2 regions of the Streptomyces sp. NPDC054872 genome follow, and region 1 is predicted to be linked to the other one. Evidence: riboswitches for the same ligand, from Rfam matches in the RefSeq annotation. Region 1 holds a riboswitch; the other holds the start of a gene.
What was found. A riboswitch is a leader RNA that binds a small molecule or an ion and turns the genes downstream of it on or off. The one in region 1 is predicted to bind glycine.
Positions count from the first base shown of each region.

Region 1 (4,407 bases):
CTTCGTCGACCTGGAGGCGGGCGGGGTGGCCGACGACCGGGCGTCCGCGCTGGAGGTGGGCGAGCGGCTGCGCGCGGACATCAAGGCGGTGACGGGGCTCGCGGGTTCGGTGGGGCTCGCCGCGTCCAAGATGCTGGCGAAGATCGCCTCGGAGGAGGCCAAGCCCGACGGGCTGCGGCTGATAGTGCCGGGCACCGAGCGGGACCTGCTCGCGCCGATGCCGGTGCGGACCCTGCCCGGCGTCGGTCCTGCCACCGGGGATCATCTGCGGCGGGGCGGGATCACGACCGTGGGGGAGATCGCGGAGGCGGGCGAGGACGAGCTCGTACGGCTCCTCGGGAAGTCGCACGGCAGCGCGCTGTACGCGATGGCCCTTGCGCGGGACGAGCGGCCCGTGGTGGCGGAGCGGGAATCCAAGTCGGTCAGCGTCGAGGACACGTACGACGTGGACATTCATGACCGGGTTCGGGTCAGGGGCGAGGTCGCGCGGCTCGCCGAGCGGTGTGTGGAGCGGCTGCGGGCCGCCGGGCACTCGGGGCGGACCATCGTCCTGAAGGTGCGGCGGTTCGACTTCTCGACGCTGACGCGCTCCGAGACGCTGCGCGGGCCCACGGACGACCCCGGGGTGGTGCGTGAGGCCGCCGCGCGGCTCCTGGAGTCCGTGGACACCACCGGAGGCGTGCGGCTCCTCGGGGTGGGCGTCACGGGGCTCGCGGACTACACGCAGGAGGATCTCTTCGCGCAAGCGCAGGCCCAGGCGCAGGCCGAGGCCCGGGCCGAGGCCGCGGAGGCCCTGGAGACGCAGCAGGAGGCGGAGGAGGAGCGGGCCGGGGAGCCCGCGGCGCAGTCCGTGGCCGAGACGGTGGCGGAGCCGGCCGTTCCGGCCGAGCGGCGGTGGGCGGCCGGCCACGATGTGCGGCATGCCGAGTACGGGCACGGGTGGGTGCAGGGCAGCGGCCTGGGGCGGGTCACGGTGCGCTTCGAGACGCCCGAGTCGTCGGCGCCGGGCCGGGTGCGGACGTTCCGTACGGATGATCCGGCGCTCGAGCCCGCGGAGCCGTTGCCCCTGGTGGCGACTCCCGAGGCGGTGGAGCCGTCGTGACGCCGGTGGTGCCTGCCCACCGGGGTCACCTGCGCTGCCGCGCGGGCGTCAGGGCTTCTCCCGGCCTGCGATGTTGCCGAAGTCCTTGTCCGGCGGTGGCGTGGACGGCGGGGGCGTGATGTCCAGGCCGTAGTGGTGGTAGAGCTGCAGTTCCTGTTCGGGGGAGAGGTGGCGGCCCACACCGAAATCGGGGGCGTCCTTGATCAGTGAGCGCTCGAAGGGGATGTGCAGGGTGCCGTCGCTCCTGAGCTCGCTCGGTTCCAGGGGGACGAAGGTGTCCCGGCTGAACAGGCCCGTGCGTATGGCCGCCCACTCCGGGGCTCCGGTGGCGTCGTCGAGATAGACCTCGTCGATCGTGCCGATCTTGGCCCCGTTCCGGTCGAACGCCTTCCGGCCGATCAAATTGCGCGGATCGATGTCGGTCTGCACGGGCCCTCCAACTGGTCGAGGCATGTCGAAGTGGGGCGTAACTCATCCTCGTTCGTTCGCAATCACTACGAAAGAGCACTTCGGGGCAGGCGGCCACTCGAGGGAACGGCCATGGTCCTCGCTGGTAGGCTGGCGCTTGGCTGCTGACCCCGTGCGGGAGAGCTCTCCGGTCGAGACACACCGGAGGCGCCGAAGGAGCAACTCCTCCCCGGAATCTCTCAGGCCCCTGTACCGCACGGACGAGGTCACTCTGGAAAGTAGGGCGGGCGTCGGGCGGGCACGTCCGGTCCCCTTCCTCACCGACGGTGAAAGCCGGTACGACGCCTCTCGCGGGGCACGGACCGGTGAAACTCTCAGGTTGAGATGACAGAGGGGGAGGCCGTCCGGGTACCCGCGCCGTGGTGCCCCTCGCAGGTCGCGTCAGACCAGGAGGCCTCCGCAATGACCGCCACACCTCGTATCCCGCTCTCCCAGCTCGAACAGGGCATCCCCTTCGAGCAGCGGCACATCGGTCCCGATGTGGAAGCACGGGCCAAGATGCTCGCGCAGGTCGGGTACGGCTCGCTCGACGAGCTGACCGCGGCCGCCGTGCCGGATGTGATCAAGAACGCCGAGGCGCTGAACCTGCCCGGGGCGCGCACCGAGGCCGAGGTGCTCGCCGAGCTGCGCTCCCTCGCCGACCGTAACCAGGTCCTCGATTCCATGATCGGACTCGGTTACTACGGGACCTTCACGCCGCCGGTGATCCTGCGGAACGTGATGGAGAACCCGGCGTGGTACACCGCTTACACGCCGTACCAGCCCGAGATCTCCCAGGGTCGCCTGGAGGCGCTGCTCAACTTCCAGACCGTCGTCGCCGAGCTGACGGGGCTGCCCACCTCCGGTGCGTCGCTGCTCGACGAGGGAACCGCCGCCGCCGAGGCCATGGCGCTCTCGCGGCGCATGGGCAAGGTCAAGGACGGTGTCTTCCTCGTGGACGCCGACGCGCTGCCGCAGACCATCGCCGTGATCCAGACCCGCGCCGAGCCGACCGGGGTCGAGGTCGTCGTCGCCGATCTGAGCGAGGGCATCCCGGCCGAGGTCGCCGAGCGCGGTGTCGTCGGCGTCCTGATCCAGTACCCCGGCGCCTCCGGTGCCGTACGTGACATAAAGCCGCTCATCGAGCAGGCGCACGAGCTCGGTGCCATCGTCTCCGTCGCCGCCGACCTCCTTGCCCTGACGCTGCTCACCTCGCCCGGTGAGCTCGGTGCCGACATCGCCGTCGGAACGACGCAGCGCTTCGGCGTCCCGATGGGCTTCGGCGGCCCGCACGCCGGTTACATGGCGGTGCGCGAGAAGTTCGCGCGCAGCCTGCCGGGGCGGCTCGTCGGTGTCTCCGTGGACGCGGACGGCAACAAGGCCTACCGGCTCGCGCTGCAGACCCGTGAGCAGCACATCCGCCGCGAGAAGGCCACCAGCAACATCTGTACCGCTCAGGTGCTGCTCGCCGTGATGGCCGGAATGTACGCGGTCTACCACGGGCCCGAGGGCCTCAAGGCGATCGCGCGGCGTACCCACCGCTACGCGACCGTGCTCGCCGCGGGGCTCACCGCCGGCGGGGTCGAGGTCGTGCACGGCGCGTACTTCGACACGCTGACCGTGCGGGTGCCCGGCAGGGCCGAGGCGCTCGTCGCCGCGGCCCGTGAGGGTGGCGTCAACATCCACCAGGTCGACGCCGACCATGTCTCGCTGGCCTGCGACGAGACCACCACGCGCAAGCAACTGACCGCGATCTGGGGTGCGTTCGGGGTCGAGGGCGACGTCGAGGCGCTCGACGCGGAGACCGCGGACTCGCTCCCCGCGGGGCTGCTGCGCGGCGACGAGTACCTCACGCATCCCGTCTTCCACCAGTACCGCTCCGAGACCGCCATGCTGCGCTACCTGCGCAAGCTGGCCGACCGCGACTACGCGCTCGACCGCGGCATGATCCCGCTGGGCTCCTGCACCATGAAGCTCAACGCGACCACCGAGATGGAGCCGGTCACCTGGCCCGAGTTCGGGCAGCTGCACCCCTTCGCGCCCGCCCAGCAGGCGCAGGGCTATCTGACGCTCATCCGTGAGCTGGAGGAGCGGCTCGCCGAGGTCACCGGGTACGACAAGGTCTCGCTCCAGCCCAACGCCGGTTCGCAGGGCGAGCTGGCCGGACTGCTCGCCGTGCGCGGCTACCACCGCGCCAACGGCGACGACCAGCGCACCGTCTGCCTCATCCCGTCCTCCGCGCACGGCACCAACGCCGCGAGCGCCGTGATGGCCGGCATGAAGGTCGTCGTCGTGAAGACCAGCGACGACGGCGAGATCGACGTCGACGACCTGCGCGCCAAGATCGAGAAGCACCGCGACGAGCTGTCCGTGCTGATGATCACCTACCCGTCCACGCACGGTGTGTTCGAGGAGCACGTCGCCGACATCTGCGCCCAGGTGCACGAGGCGGGCGGCCAGGTCTACGTCGACGGGGCGAACCTCAACGCCCTGGTGGGCCTCGCCCAGCCCGGCATGTTCGGCGGCGACGTCTCGCACCTGAACCTGCACAAGACCTTCTGCATCCCGCACGGCGGCGGTGGCCCCGGCGTCGGCCCGGTCGGCGTGCGCGAGCACCTCGCGCCGTACCTGCCCAACCACCCGCTGCAGCCCGCCGCGGGACCCGAGACGGGTGTCGGTCCGATCTCCGCCGCGCCGTGGGGTTCGGCCGGGATCCTGCCGATCTCCTGGGCGTACGTACGCCTCATGGGCGGCGAGGGCCTCAAGCGCGCCACGCAGGTCGCCGTGCTCTCCGCGAACTACATCGCCAAGCGTCTCGAGCCGCACTACCCGGTGCTCTACACCGGCCCCGGCGGGCT
Region 1 covers NZ_JBSGYY010000027.1:9,202-13,608, forward strand. The annotation lists gene ACWGIH_RS28420 (DNA polymerase IV) at 1-1,102, shown strand, start outside; gene ACWGIH_RS28425 (PRC-barrel domain-containing protein) at 1,151-1,531, opposite strand; glycine riboswitch at 1,676-1,775, shown strand; gene gcvP (aminomethyl-transferring glycine dehydrogenase) at 1,973-4,407, shown strand, end outside.

Region 2 (4,407 bases), on a different contig from region 1:
GGGCGGAGGTCACGCACGGCGCGTACCCGAGGCCCTCGACCTCCATGTTCCCGTACTGCGCGTCGGGGGATCCGGCCTGGCCGTGCCAGAGCAGCATCCACACCTGGTCGGCGGCGAGCGCCCGCAGGAGCGCCTCGTAGGCGTCGTAACGCCCCGGCGTCACCTGGCGCAGCATGTGCTCGACCTGCCCGGCCGCAGCCGTGCCCGACGCACTCACCCTTAACCGCCCCTTCGCGATGACCCGCTGACCCGGTGGAACTCCGGGTCATGAAACCAGCTTAAGCGGCGATCCTGACACCGACTTGACGTACGGCACCCTCACACACGTACCTGCACATGTCCTTACACATGTCCGTGCTCGTGTCCCGGAGTCCGGCCGAAGAAGGGACGGACCCGCTCGCGCATCCAGTCGGCGACCGGGTCCTGGGCCACGTCGAGCAGCACCAGGTTCACCGGCCAGGCCACCGGGGCCTGCCCCAGGGCACGGCCCACGGCCTCCATCGGGAGCTCGCGCGCGTTGCCCTCCCAGGAGGTCAGTTCGACGCCGACGAACAGCGAGGGGTCACCGCCCTCGACGCTCGCCAGGCAGCGGCGGGCGCTCAGGACGATCCCGGTGGCCTCGAACTCGCGCGCGGTGGCGGACAGGAAGTCCACCGGGTCCTCCTGCCAGTCCGGTTCGAAGAGGCGTACGCGGCCGCCGGTCGCGGGCCCGTCCAGCGGAGTGCGCCCGGCGCGGCAGAGCTCGGCGACGGCGGGCGGCGGCAGTGGCACACCGACCGTGCCGTCCGGGTTGACCGCGATACCGAGCTGCGGGGGCAGGCCGCGCGCGAACTCCACGGCGGGCGCCACCGTGCAGCCCATGCGCCCGCCGGTGGCCTGCTGGAACTGCTGCTCGGAGCTGAAGACGGGGACGTAGGCCTGGCCGTCGATCTCCAGCGTGGGCAGGTCGAGGGTGCCGCTGTCCGGTGCCCCGCCGTTCGGCAGCGGGACCCAGACGTGGCTGCGGCCGAGCACCTCGACGATGCGGGCCCCGGCGGACGCCCGGGGCGCGCCGGGAGTGCCCAGGGATGCCGCGAGCACCTCTTCGAGTTCGTTGCCCGGCCATCCTCCGTAGGGATGGGCGTGCGCCTGCGCCGGAATGTCCATCTCTTCTAACCCCTGATCGGTCCCGCTCTGCCTGCGGCACGACCCTAACGCGGCGGGCGGCTCAGCCCCCGAAGCCGATCCCCCGCAGCACCCCGGCCGCCGCCCGGTCGAGGAGCACCGCCGAGCCGCAGCCGCGCGGCAGGTCGCCGCGCTCGGCGGCGCCGACGAGCCGGCCTACCGTCCTGCGGTGCCGCGCGAACGCGTACCGCGACACGCCGCGCCCGCGCGCGAGCTGCCCCTCTATGGCGGTGTCCGGCGGCACGTCGAGCAGCAGCAGGTGCAGGGTCGTGCCGCGCCGCGCCGCCTCGCGGGCCAGCCAGCGGCGCACCCAGGTCTGGGTGCCGCAGTCGTGCACCACGATGCCCTCACCGGAGCGCAGGGCTCTGCGCAGGCCCGCGTAGTGCGCGATGCGGACCAGCGGGCGGTACACCGCGTACGGCAGCAGGCTCGGCATGCGCCCGGCCCAGCGGTCGCGGGTGTCCTGCGAGTCGATGCGCGGGCCCGCGACGGCCCTGCGCATCAGCGTGGACTTGCCGCTGCCCGGCAGACCGGAGACGACGATCAGGTCGCCCTCGCCGAACGTCAGTCGGTGCGGGCTGTGGCCCGTCCGCTGCCGCAGGTCGCGGACGACGGCCGCCGGCAGGGGGCCGCAGCTCTCCCTGGTGGGGGCGGCGGCCTGTTTGGGCAGGGCCACCCCCGTGTTGGTCGCGTAGACGCTCGTCCTGCGCACCGTGATCGGCCTCCCCTTAGCGGTCACGTACCTGCTTCCCGCAGCTTCCCCGGCAAGTGTAAAGAGAAGGTAATGCGGGACAACAGCATTACTGGACTGGCACTGCCCTGTGACGGAGGCGCGTGCAATGATGTGCGCGCAAACTCCATACAGGCCGTTTGAATCCGCGCGGGAGAGTTCCCGGTGGCCGTCGTAGGACGCACCGGGGCGCCGAAGGAGCAAGTCCCTCCCTTGAATCTCTCAGGCCCCGTACCGCGCGGGCGAGGCACATCTGAAAAGCGGGCCGCCTGTGCGGCTCCACCCAAGGTGCAAGTCATGACCCTCATACGTACGGGTCGTGGTGAACCTCTCAGGTTCCGATGACAGATGGGGAGGATCGACCTCGCCCGTCATGCCCCTGGGAGTTCCACGAATGAGCACTGCCCCCCGTCTGACCGCACTCGATGCCGTGCATCGTGCGCTCGGCGCGACCATGACCGACTTCGCGGGCTGGGACATGCCGCTGCGGTACGCGAGCGAGCGTGACGAGCACAACGCCGTGCGCACCAAGGCCGGTCTCTTCGACCTCTCCCACATGGGCGAGATCACGGTTTCCGGGCCCGAGGCCGTGGACCTCCTGAACTTCGCGCTCGTCGGCAACATCGGCTCCATCGGTGTCGGCCGCGCCCGCTACACGATGATCTGTGCCGAGGACGGCGGGATCCTGGACGACCTGATCGTCTACCGGCTCGGCGAGACCGAGGCCCCCGAGTACATGGTGGTCGCCAACGCCTCGAACGCACAGGTCGTGCTCGACGCGCTCACCGCCCGCGCCGAGGGCTTCGACGCCGAGGTCCGCGACGACCGCGACGCTTACGCGCTGCTCGCCGTCCAGGGCCCCGAGTCCCCCGCCATCCTGAAGTCCCTCACGGACGCCGACCTGGACGGCCTGAAGTACTACGCGGGGCTGCCCGGCACGGTCGCGGGCGTGCCCGCGCTCATCGCCCGCACGGGCTACACCGGCGAGGACGGCTTCGAGCTGTTCGTCGCCCCCGGTGACGCGGAGAAGCTGTGGGGCGCGCTGATGGAGGCGGGCACGCCCGTCGGCATGGTCCCGGCCGGCCTCTCCTGCCGCGACACGCTCCGCCTGGAGGCGGGCATGCCGCTGTACGGGCACGAGCTGACCGCGGAGCTGACGCCCTTCGACGCGGGCCTTGGCCGGGTCGTCAAGTTCGAGAAGACCTCGCAGTCCGACACCTTCGTGGGGCGCGCGGCGCTCGCGGCCGCCGCCGAGCGCGCCGAGGCCGCTCCCCCGCGCAAGCTGGTCGGTCTGGTCGCCGAGGGCCGCCGGGTCCCGCGCGCGGGCTTCTCGGTGGTCTCCGACGGCAAGGTCATCGGCGAGGTCACCTCGGGTGCCCCGTCCCCGACACTGGGCAAGCCGATCGCCATCGCGTACGTCGACGCGGCGCACGCCGCCCCCGGCACCGAGGGCGTGGGCGTGGACATCCGGGGCACGCACGAGCCGTACGAGGTCGTGGCGCTGCCGTTCTACAAGCGCCAGAAGTGACACCCCGCACAACAGCCTCGTCCATCAGCACTCCCCCGCGTACAGGAGAATTCAGGTCATGAGCAACCCCCAGCAGCTGCGTTACAGCAAGGAGCACGAGTGGCTCTCGGCCACCGAGGACGGTGTGGCGACGGTCGGCATCACGGAGCACGCGGCCAACGCGCTCGGTGACGTCGTCTACGCCGACCTGCCCGAGGCCGGTGCCGCGGTGACCGCGGGCGAGACGTGCGGCGAGCTCGAGTCGACCAAGTCGGTCAGCGACCTGTACTCGCCGGTGACCGGCGAGGTCGTCGAGTCGAACCAGGACGTCGTCGACGACCCGTCGAAGGTCAACTCCGCCCCGTTCGAGGGTGGTTGGCTCTTCAAGGTACGGATCTCGGAGGAGCCGAAGGACCTGCTCTCCGCGGACGAGTACACCGAGTTCTCCGGCAGCTGAAGCCCCCCGAAGACCCTTAGGGACCACCTGATGTCGCTTCTCAACACCCCTCTCCACGAGCTGGACCCGGACGTCGCCGCCGCCGTCGACGCCGAGCTCCACCGTCAGCAGTCCACCCTGGAAATGATCGCCTCGGAGAACTTCGCTCCGGTCGCCGTCATGGAGGCCCAGGGCACGGTCCTCACCAACAAGTACGCCGAGGGCTACCCCGGCCGCCGTTACTACGGCGGCTGCGAGCACGTCGACGTCACCGAGCAGATCGCGATCGACCGGATCAAGGACCTGTTCGGCGCCGAGTACGCCAACGTCCAGCCGCACTCCGGCGCCTCCGCCAACCAGGCCGCCCTCTTCGCGATCGCCCAGCCCGGCGACACGATCCTCGGCCTGGACCTGGCGCACGGCGGCCACCTCACCCACGGCATGCGCCTGAACTTCTCCGGCAAGCAGTTCAACGTGGTCGCGTACCACGTGGACGAGGCCGGTCTGGTCGACATGGCCGAGGTCGAGCGCCTGGCCAAGGAGAACAACCCGAAGGTGATCATCGCGGGC
Region 2 covers NZ_JBSGYY010000046.1:42,915-47,321, reverse strand. The annotation lists gene ACWGIH_RS37515 (enhanced serine sensitivity protein SseB C-terminal domain-containing protein) at 1-217, opposite strand, end outside; gene ACWGIH_RS37510 (enhanced serine sensitivity protein SseB) at 343-1,146, opposite strand; gene ACWGIH_RS37505 (AAA family ATPase) at 1,208-1,882, opposite strand; glycine riboswitch at 2,036-2,141, shown strand; glycine riboswitch at 2,142-2,252, shown strand; gene gcvT (glycine cleavage system aminomethyltransferase GcvT) at 2,289-3,422, shown strand; gene gcvH (glycine cleavage system protein GcvH) at 3,481-3,858, shown strand; gene glyA (serine hydroxymethyltransferase) at 3,889-4,407, shown strand, end outside.
Region 2: it holds a riboswitch for glycine, as region 1 does, so the genes downstream of both, gcvT (glycine cleavage system aminomethyltransferase GcvT) here and gcvP (aminomethyl-transferring glycine dehydrogenase) in region 1, are expected to answer to the same signal.